2 regions of the Paenibacillus sp. E194 genome follow, and region 2 is predicted to be linked to the other one. Evidence: riboswitches for the same ligand, from Rfam matches in the RefSeq annotation. Region 2 holds a riboswitch; the other holds the start of a gene.
What was found. A riboswitch is a leader RNA that binds a small molecule or an ion and turns the genes downstream of it on or off. The one in region 2 is predicted to bind cobalamin.
Positions count from the first base shown of each region.

Region 1: another riboswitch for cobalamin. It lies ahead of AZ66_RS12040 (ABC transporter substrate-binding protein); the one in region 2 lies ahead of metE (5-methyltetrahydropteroyltriglutamate--homocysteine S-methyltransferase).

Region 1 is NZ_JMDX01000069.1:20,087-25,552, forward strand. It holds gene AZ66_RS12030 (ABC transporter ATP-binding protein) at 140-1,009, opposite strand; gene AZ66_RS12035 (FecCD family ABC transporter permease) at 1,006-2,049, opposite strand; gene AZ66_RS12040 (ABC transporter substrate-binding protein) at 2,067-3,065, opposite strand; cobalamin riboswitch at 3,514-3,725, opposite strand; gene AZ66_RS12050 (histidine phosphatase family protein) at 3,923-4,804, opposite strand; partial or broken gene cbiB (adenosylcobinamide-phosphate synthase CbiB) at 4,835-5,466, opposite strand, start outside.
Region 2 is NZ_JMDX01000290.1:491-5,956, reverse strand. It holds partial or broken gene AZ66_RS25380 (copper-translocating P-type ATPase) at 1-1,516, shown strand, start outside; gene AZ66_RS25375 (HesB/YadR/YfhF family protein) at 1,706-1,996, shown strand; cobalamin riboswitch at 2,209-2,399, shown strand; gene metE (5-methyltetrahydropteroyltriglutamate--homocysteine S-methyltransferase) at 2,722-5,046, shown strand; gene AZ66_RS25365 (DUF3939 domain-containing protein) at 5,395-5,466, shown strand, end outside.

The sequences.
Region 1 (5,466 bases), on a different contig from region 2:
ATAGCGGTTCGTTCTGTGTCTGCTCATTCCACTCTTGTTCCATGCAACATCCACTGTATTCATCGTTATCGATTTTCAATCGGAATGCTATAAATTGCGTTATTGCAAAATGACAGCAATTTATGCTGTCCAGGGCCGTCTATAACCCTAGCTTCGGTCGAATAAGAATCTGAGGGCGGCCCGTATCGGGATGCGGCACAACCGTCGTCTCTGTGGCAAAAATACGTGACAGCAGCTCCGTAGTCATGATCTGCTCAGGTGTGCCTTGAGCAGCAATGCCGCCACCATGAATGACAACAAGCCTATCGCAATATAAAGAAGCCAAATTCAAATCATGGAGCACGGATACGACCGTCAACCCGCAATCCTGCTGCCACTCCCGAACAATATCCATAAATTGTACCTGATAATGAATGTCCAAATACGTCGTCGGCTCATCCAGCAGTACAACAGAGGGGGATTGCACCATTAACTTGGCCAATGCCGTTCGTTGGCGCTGCCCGCCGCTAATCCGATCAAGCGGATAGTCAGCCAGCTCCGTCAGTTGCAGCTTCTCCATAATCCGGTCTACAATCTCTCCACTATCCTCAGATTCTGATCCAAGCCATGATTGAAATGGAAAACGTCCCATCTCAACCACTTCGCGCACCGTAAATCCAAGTGGCGGAAGCGCTTCCTGCTGCAGCACTGCCATCATCTGAGATAGTGCCCTACGCTTATAGGTACCCAGCATTTGACCAGCAAGCTGTATAGAGCCGGAAGTCGGTCGATCCACTCCTGACAACAAGGACAGAAGCGTGGACTTGCCACTGCCATTCGGACCGATGATTCCAACCCACTCTCCAGACTTCACAGCGAAATCCACATCTTGCAGTACATGCTTCTCACCATAATGCTTGCTCAGTCCTTGAACCTCAATGATGCTGCCCTTCTCCATGTGAATGGCAAAGTTGCTGCTCTCTGCATGATCCAGATTTGCTTTCGGAAGATGTTCTCTTCGCTGTGTCATGACCATTTCCCCCGTTTCGCTCGCTTATTGCGCATAAGCAAGTAGGCGAAGAATGGCGCACCTAGAAACGCGGTTACAACCCCAAGCGGGATTTCCGTCGGTGCAAATGCCGTACGGGCAATCGTATCTGCCCACATCACATATATCGCTCCCCCAATTGCTGAGAGCGGTATCAAATATCGATAATCAGGGCCCACAATTAAGCGCAGCAGATGCGGAACGACTAATCCGACAAAGCCGATGACGCCGGAGACAGATACGGCAGCTGCCGTAATCATCGTTGCCGTCAGCAGCACTACCCATTTTGTCCGCTCTACATGAAGTCCGAGATGCGAGGCCTGTCGCTCACCTAATGCAAGTAAATTAAGCGGTCTTGCATATGCAATAAGAATAACAATGCCGATTGCCAAATAAGGAGCAAGCACTACTGTATAAGACCAGCCTCGCATCGCCAAGCTGCCCATCACCCAAAACAAAATTTCATTTATCGTCTGATTTGTCATTGCTACAAGAAAAGAGACAACGGAGCCAAGAAAGGCCTGCATCACGACCCCGGATAAGATCAGTGTCTCGATCGGGATCTTCCCCTGCTCACTGGCCAGCCTAATAACGAACATCAAGGTCGCTACCCCTGTTGCGAATGCAACGATAGGAATCGTCCATTCGCCGAACAGCGAATACTGCAGACCGAAGAAAATAAGGAATGCGGCTCCAACAGAAGCTCCTGAAGATACCCCTAACGTATACGGATCAGCCAACGGGTTGCGCAGCACACCTTGAAATGCAGTACCTGCGACCCCAAGCGCCGCCCCTACGAGCATTGCCAATAGAACTCGTGGAAAGCGTACTTTCATCATAATTTGTGCGGAAGCATCATCCCATGTGACCGCTATGAACTGATCCAGCCCTGGAATATGATGAAGCAGAATTTGAGCAATTTCCCCCATTGGCATTTTCACTGAGCCTACAGCAAGGCATCCTACAACGGACAAAAGGAGAAGCGCAATACCCGCTCCTCCATACCAACCCATTTTATTCATCGATTTCTCCACGATGATTATTTCACCAAGTCCGGATGAACCGCCTTCGCAACTGCCTTCAATCCGTCAGCTACACGAGGTCCCGGACGGCTGATCAGGTTCTGATCCACACCGATTACTTGATTGTTCTTAATTGCATTGATGTTGTTCCAACCGCTGCGTCCACGAATAATTTCTTCCAAGGATTTGTTCGTCTCGGAGTCCACTACACCTTGCGTGAACATGATTACATCCGGATTGGATTTAATAATGTTCTCTTCGTTAATTTGAATCCAGCCAGTTGAATCAGCTGCAACGTTCGTGCCGCCTGCCAGTTCAATCAGCTCGTTCATGAACTCGCCGCTGCCTACTGTCCAGCCTGGGGAGAATTCAATATACACCTTTTTCTTCTCCGCACTTTGAACGGCCGACTTCACATCTTCACGTACTTGTTTCATGTTGTCAACAATCGTCTTCGCCTTAGCTTGCTGATCCGTAATTTGACCATACAATTCAATGTTCTTAATCACATCGTCGTACGTTTTTGGCTCAACCTTGAATATTTTAATGCCCAGTTCACGGAACTTCTTCACGACGGGCTCCTTCATGGAGATACCTGTGAATACGATGTCCGGCTTAGCTTTAATGATTGCCTCTTCATTCGGCTTCGTAATGCCGCCCATTTTCTCTTTGGACTTCGCTGCCTCTGGATAGTCGTCAAAATCAGACACCCCAACGATTTGTGTATCCAATCCAAGCGCGAACAAGGACTCTGTCTCAGCTGGAGACACGGATATAATACGTTCTGGCGCTTTGTCGAATGTGAATTCCTCACCCGTCGCATCCTTAACAGTCAGTGGATACGTCGTTTTTAGATCATCCTGCTTCGGTTGTTCTGTAGCCCCATTGCCATTGGACTCTTGCTGTGCTGTATTCTCAGCAGGCTTAGCCGCATCTTTATTGCCGCAAGCAGCAAGTCCTACTGTAAGCATTAGCGCCAATAGCGCCGCAACCGATTTGTTCAGCCATTTGTTCATGTCAGAATCTCTCCCTCGCGTCATTCTTCCTAGTCTCTAACCATGTACTACCCGTGCAGGTGTGAAGCGGTTCCATCCTTCGCCATGCGAACGAAAATGCACTGCAAGCTGCATTTGCCGTCAGCATGTATGTACACTCCCTATTCGGTATCAGTTGTCAATGAGCACTTGCATATACCTGAGCTGTAAATCATCCTGTGACTGAATTTGTGATATACATTCGTGCTGTGCAATTGCATTGAACTGCAGTTTACCTTGTACAAGCGAAGTGCCTGCAGGATGTGAAATCATTTCCAAATACAGAAAAACCCCCGATCCTTCGATCCGGGGGAACACAAAGTCATCTATCGCAATATTCAACAGACACCTAGAAGCAGGAAGCAAGCAGCTGCGCTGCCATGTTGCCTGATGCATTACGCCAATGACGTGATCCTCTCCGCGAAGGATACAGCTCGTCCATCTTCAGGCAGGTTTCCTGACTTAGGAGAATACGTTGCAGCTCGCCTTCCCATCCATAGCGGTACATACAGCACACACTAACGAATTCGACAGTGGCATCATGAGCGCAACACTCCATTCACAGTGGCGGGACCGCGCCGGGTTCACACCGGCTTCCCTATTAACCTCGAATATGCATCGGCCATATAATACATCGGTGTCTCTTACCGAGCAACGCGTATTAATCCGTACCGCATACATACCCAAGGACCTGAAGTATCACGATTATTCAATATGGAATACATTTCGTCATCCAAGTGCTAAACTCGATAATTGATTATAGGGGAAAAGCCCCTGCGTTGCAATAGATTACATCATTGCGCGTCTCCAATGAGCCTGCTTTTGACACACAAACGACATCATCTGCTTGGAAGCCGTTCTGCTCGCAAGAACTTCCATTTGCGGGCACATCGCTTCGCCGTAATCATAACACCGCCACCGATTGGCGCAGCGGCTTCCCAGAATGACTTCCGTGGGAAAGCCAGCGTATATAAGCGACGAACGACGCCACCGTGTGTGACGATGACAACATCCGGCCGCGGGGTAGGCCCGCTTCCATATGACTGTCTCTGCATCCGGCTTGTCTTGCTGCGCAGCACGCGACCACGTGGCAGCGGCGAAGAATGGTACGGCCGACGACGGATAGCGCACTCTTGCCGTTCCATGTGATTTCCGCTGCTGATGAAGGAATCACGCGCATTGCGCAGCACTTCCCACCATACATGCGCCGTTCGCGTACAGAAGGACTGCCACGGTTCCCCGCGCGGCGGCTGGATGGCTGACGAGTCGTCAAGCCATCTTCGATACTGTGGATCTTCCTTCAAGTCATTGTAGGTTAACCCTTCCCACATACCGAAGTCATATTCTCGCAGCCTTGTGTCCTCCACAGCTTGTATGCTGTCACGCGGACGCAAATAGGCGAGCGTGTCGCGACAGCGGCGCATATCGCTCGTGTATAGCAGCGGTGATGGATGCGCCAATGTTCGGCGAAGCGCTCGGAGCTCTTCTGTTGAATCCGGCAATAGCGGCACATCCGAATAGCTAATATATCGCCGCTCCGTATTCTCTTGCGTCAAGCCATGACGAACAAGTGCGAAACGCACAATTTTGCCGCTTGCTTGACTCTTTTTTCGTAACATATGTCTTGTCATTAATAATCGTTTCCTGTTGTTTTTCGATGCTCCTGAACGACGCCGGTTCCGATGAATAGCGGGAGCATTCCATTTAGTTGTCCGTGTCATCCCATTTGTACTCCTTCATCCGCCATTCGTCTACAGAAGCCATCCTCCGCGCACATATAGGAGCAGGCCTGCCAGAATAACAAAGACTGTCGAGCTGCTTACGAGCAGCCTGCATACCGCAGGCACATGCTCTGCTTCCAGAGGCTGCTTCATATCCCCCATATAAGCGCGGAACGAACGTATTCCTTTATATACATTATAACCACCAAGCCTGATGCCAAGCGAACCTGCTGCTGCTGCCTCTGCCCACCCGCTATTCGGGCTTGGATGCTTGCTTGCATCTCGAAGCGCCATTGACCAAGCCCTGCGTGCATCATACCGGTGAATCCAAGCGCTCAGCGTGATGAGCACAGCAGTGATCCGTGCTGGTATCCAGTTGGCGATATCATCGAGGCGGGCAGATGCCCAGCCCAAATTCTGATATTTCTCATTTTTATAGCCGACCATAGAATCAAGCGTATTCACCGCACGATATGCCATAGCCAGCGGAGCGCCTCCGATAAGTGCGAAGAATAGCGGCGAAATGACCGCATCAACTATGTTCTCCGCTACCGTCTCGACGGTAGCGCGAACGACTTCCGGTTCATCCAATTGCTCTGTATCGCGGCCGACAATCATGCCGACTTCTCGCCGTGCCCCCTCTAAGTCCTGGTCCTTCAGCC
Region 2 (5,466 bases):
AACCGTTGTGCGCGACGGTGAACAAGTGGAAGTGCCTGTGGAGGATGTGGCAAATGGGGATCTCGTACTTGTTCGCCCAGGTGAGAAAGTACCGGTAGACGGCATTGTAGTTAGCGGGACATCGACCGTGGATGAATCCATGCTTACCGGTGAAAGCGTCCCTGTTGAGAAGCAAGCCGGCGATAATGTATACGGGGCTACCGTGAATGCGCAGGGGGCATTTACGATGAAAGCGACCCAGGTCGGCTCCGAGACGGCGCTCTCGCAAATTATTAAAATCGTTGAGGAGGCGCAGGGCTCCAAGGCTCCGATTCAGCGGATCGCTGATAAAATATCAGGCATCTTCGTGCCGATAGTCGTTGGGATTGCGGTGCTTGTATTCTTAATTTGGTATTTCGCTGTTGAACCAGGCAACTTCGGTGTAGCCTTGTCTCGTACCATTGCCGTACTCGTAATCGCTTGCCCGTGTGCGCTCGGCTTGGCAACGCCAACGTCGATTATGGCGGGAACCGGACGTGCTGCGGAATATGGTGTACTATTCCGAGGCGGCGAGCATCTAGAAGGCGCCTATCGGGTGCAGACAGTTGTGCTCGACAAGACAGGAACCGTAACAGAAGGGGCTCCTTCGCTTACAGATGTTGTATTGCATGATGGGAATGAAGACGAGAAGACAGAACTCTTGACCTTACTGGCATCTGCAGAGAAGCAATCCGAGCATCCATTGGCACAGGCGATTGTGAAGGGATTGTCGGAGCAAGGAATCAGCACGGTCGAACCGGATTCATTCCGAGCTGAACCTGGATATGGAATAGCGGCTGAGGTGAATGGGCATCAGATCATTGTCGGCACACGCAGATGGATGGAGAAGAACGGGGTAGCAAGCAGCGATGCGGAGGAAGCATTGCAAGACATGGAGCAGGCAGGCAAGACGGCAATGCTTATCGCGGTTGATGGCAGTTGGAAAGGCATAGTTGCCGTTGCCGATCAAGTGAAGGCTTCCTCGAAGAAGGCTATCGAGCGGCTGCATCAAATGGGGATACGCGTTGTCATGATGACAGGAGACAACACACGCACAGCCAGAGCCATCGCGTCACAAGTAGGGATTGATGATGTATTTGCAGAGGTGCTACCTGAACAGAAGGCACAGCATGTGCGCGAGCTGCAGCAGAGAGGCAGTGTTGTCGCCATGGTAGGCGATGGAATTAATGATGCGCCAGCTCTGGCAGCAGCGGACATTGGGTTCGCGATCGGTACAGGTACGGATGTAGCAATGGAGACGGCAGGCGTAACCTTAATGCGTGGCGACTTGAACGGCATTGCGGATGCGATGGAGATGAGCCGCCGTACAATGCGTAACATTAAGCAGAACTTGTTCTGGGCACTCGTATACAATACGATAGGCATCCCGATTGCAGCAATCGGATTGCTTGCCCCATGGCTTGCAGGAGCGGCTATGGCCTTCAGCTCGGTATCCGTTGTACTGAATGCGCTGCGGCTTCAACGCATCAAGCTGTAACCTGCAGAATTTCTTGGTAGAGATCGTGATGTTCCTAAACAGAAGGTAGCATATAATCCTATCGCCGAACGTAATATGCGGTAATGATGATGCGGATCATTGACGAACTGTCAACTTTGGTGTTAACAAAAGTGGCAGCCACATGGTATGATCAAATCGGATGAAAGGTATGATTAAGGAGGTCTGAACATGCAATTACGCGTTACAGCGAAGGCAGTCGAGCGTTTTTTGGCTGATTGGGGATTCACAGCAGGAGACTCAGTACGCATATTCGTCCGCTATAGCGGATTCAGTGCTTCAGGACCTTATTCATTCGGCATCATGAAAGACAGTCCGCAATATCCAGCAGTGACGGAAGTTGTGAACGGCATTACGTTCTTTATGGAGCAAAATGATGTATGGTTCTTGGATAATCGTGAATTGACGCTAGATGAGAAAGGTGAAGATATTGTCTTTCTGCATGAAGGAATGGTCATCTAGCGCATCAACCCGTAATCATCAATAGGCGAGCCGAGAGGCTCGCCTATTGTGCATGGATAGACGCTTAGTGAATCGGAGTTTCATGAAGATAAGGTGACAGCTTCGGTATTTGTTTATTTTGGTTAGAGATGAGAAAAAATCCTTGTCATTCGTTCTGGTTAGATATATAATCGTTCTCAATTGGGGGAAGCGTGACAGCGACTTTCAATGCAATTGAATATGAGGAAACAGGTGCTTCGGGTAACGTCGAAGCTTAATAGGGAAGCCGGTTGGAAATCCGGCGCGGTCCCGCCACTGTGACAGTTGAGGTATTGCGAGAGAGCCACTGGTCGTAATCGATCGGGAAGGCTGCAAAGGCCAATGAAGCTGAAGCCAGGAGACCTGCCTGTTTTGACAACACTGTTCGTACCTACGGGAGATAGGGAAGTGTTCGTAAGCATGGATATCGGTTTTCGATTCCTCTTAGCATGAGGGTAGTCTGCTAATGAGCCGGAAGGATCGATCTATTCCACTATGACTTCATGGACGTTTACGAGACATTTCTGTTGTTGGACAGGAATGTCTTTTTTGCATATTGGGATGCAGTGAAATTTCTGAAGTCTGAGTGATAAAGTCACATATGGTGGGGTAGAGCGTTCAACTGCAATCTCAATTCCGTGTTAAGCGATAGAAATTGTCCAATTAAATCCCGTACGGCAAAATGACTCATGGAGAGGGGCAGTATGATGACAGTTCATTCAATCAAGACAAGCACAGCAGGTTACCCTCGGATCGGATACGACCGGGAATGGAAGAAGGCATTGGAGCAATATTGGGCTGGGAACAGTTCTGTTCAGCAGCTGGAAGAAGAATTGGCACGCATCAATGATGTTCGGCTGAAGACGATGCAGGACGCTGGCATTGACCTGATTCCAGTAAATGATTACTCCTGGTATGATCATGTGCTTGATATGACGGCCACATTCGGATTGATTCCGTCACGGTTTGCATATGACGGTGGAGAAGTGAACGCAGATTTGCTGTTCGCCTTGGCTCGTGGTACACAGGATGCGGTAGCTTGCGAGATGACGAAGTGGTTTAATACGAACTATCACTACATTGTGCCGGAATGGGAAGGCAAGGCGCCGCAATTGACGGTCAATCGCCCGCTGCAAGCCTATCGCCAAGCGAAGCAGATTCATGGCATTGAAGGTAAGCCAGTCATCATCGGACCCTATACGTATGTCCGCTTTATTAAAGGGATTAAACCGGAAGAGCGCCTGAATGTTCTTCGCCAATTCGTAGGGGTATACGGACAGTTGCTTAGCGAGTTGGAGCGTGAAGGTGTGCAGGCTGTGCAATTGGATGAACCTGCATTCGTGCTGGAAGTGCCAAGCGAGCATTGGACTGCTGTGAAGGAAGTCTATGCCGAATTGCGCAAGGCAGCACCAAGCTTATCATTATGGGTTCAGACCTACTTCGATGCGGTGTCCGACTACGAAGCGTTCGTGTCTCTTCCGGTGGATACGCTCGGATTAGACTTTGTTCATGATAGAGGGAGAAATGAAGCAGCGCTTCGTCAATTCGGTTTCCCTGCGCAGAAGCAGCTTGCTGTCGGGATTATTGATGGCCGCAATATTTGGCGTACGGACTTGGCGGCTGCTGCAGTATGGCTGGAGTCTGTGGAAGAGATTGTACCGAAGGAACGCTGGATTATTCAGCCATCATGCAGCCTGCTTCATGTACCACTCACGTCGGAGCGGGAAACTGAGCTGTCCGCACCAGTGCGCGAGGCATTGGCGTTCGCGGATGAGAAGCTGGAGGAGACTGCCCTACTTGCTCGTCACTTCTCAACCCCGAGTGAAGAGACGCGCGCAGCATTAGTAGAGAGCGGTGCTCGTGTTCAAGCATGGCGGACGGAACCGTCAAGACAGCGTCCGCAAGTCGTTCAAGCGTTGGAAGTACTGCTTCGTGCAGAGAAGGAAAAAGGAATTGAACGTCTTCCATTCGAGGAACGCAAGGAGCTTCAGCGCAAGCGCTGGCCATCGCTGCCGCTGCTGCCGACCACAACGATTGGCAGTATGCCGCAAACTGCGGATATCCGGCGCGCACGCCTTCGCTTCCGCAAGGGAGAATGGGATGCGAAGACGTATGAAACCTATTTGGAAGAAGAAATGACACGCTGGATTCGCATTCAGGAAGAGATCGGCATTGACGTGCTGGTACATGGTGAATTCGAACGCACGGACATGGTCGAATACTTTGGCGAGAAGCTGGACGGGTTCGCATTCACGAAGTTCGGCTGGGTTCAATCCTATGGCTCGCGCTGTGTAAAACCACCGGTTCTGTACGGAGATGTGGCGTTCACAGAGCCGATGACGGTGAAGGAAACGGCATTTGCGCAGTCCTTGACGTCTCAGCCGGTTAAGGGGATGCTTACGGGCCCGGTAACGATCTTGAACTGGTCGTTCGTACGTGACGACATTCCTCGCGAGCAGGCGGCATTCCAGCTGGCGTACGCGCTTCGCCAAGAGATTGCAGCACTGGAGACTGCAGGTATTGGCATGATCCAGGTCGATGAGCCTGCGGTGAAGGAAGGGATGCCGCTTAAGGCGGAGGATGCTGTCTATTATACGGATTGGGCAGTGCTTGCTTTCCGGCTTGCAACATGCGGAGCAGCGCCTGAGACGCAAGTACACACGCATATGTGCTATTGCGACTTCTCCGACATGGTCGATACGATCCGCAAGATGGATGCTGACGTGATCTCGCTCGAAACGGCACGCAGCGGCGGCGATATGATTGCTACGCTGGAGGAGCAGAGCTATGAGCTTGGCATTGGTCTGGGTGTATATGATATTCACAGTCCACGTGTGCCTGCTGTAGAAGAGATTGATCGGATTATCGAGCAGGCGCTTCGTGTGCTGCCGGTTGAGACGTTCTGGATTAACCCAGACTGTGGTCTGAAGACGCGCCGCGAGCCGGAGACGGTAGCTGCACTGCGCAACATGGTAGAAGCAACGAAGCTTGCTCGCGCACGCCATGAAGCGGCAGTATCGACTGAAGCATAAGAACTGATCCTCGCTAGTTTTCATCGCGCGCACATAGACTTCAATATTTCTTCATTATCATAGGGAAAGGCCGTCTCTCGCAGTCATCGCGACTGCCATGCAGAGATGGTCTTTTTTTATACCGTGAAACCTTCAAATTTGAAATACGTAATATATGGTAAATCGACATTTTTCTTTTTCTGCGCGTGAGTGAATGAGATGAACATTGGTTATTCATATGTTAAAGGAATACCGGGACAACCAAACATGTCGATTAATGAAAATTATGTTATAATAGAGATGTAAGCGGATACATGATTCCTGCTTCCATCTTCCTTATCACACGGAGGCAGAAAGGTGGGATCTGATATGCGTTGGTTCACACAATGGTTCAAACGGGATAAGAAAAACGCTAAGGCAGCTCTTGAAGCGGTGCATGTA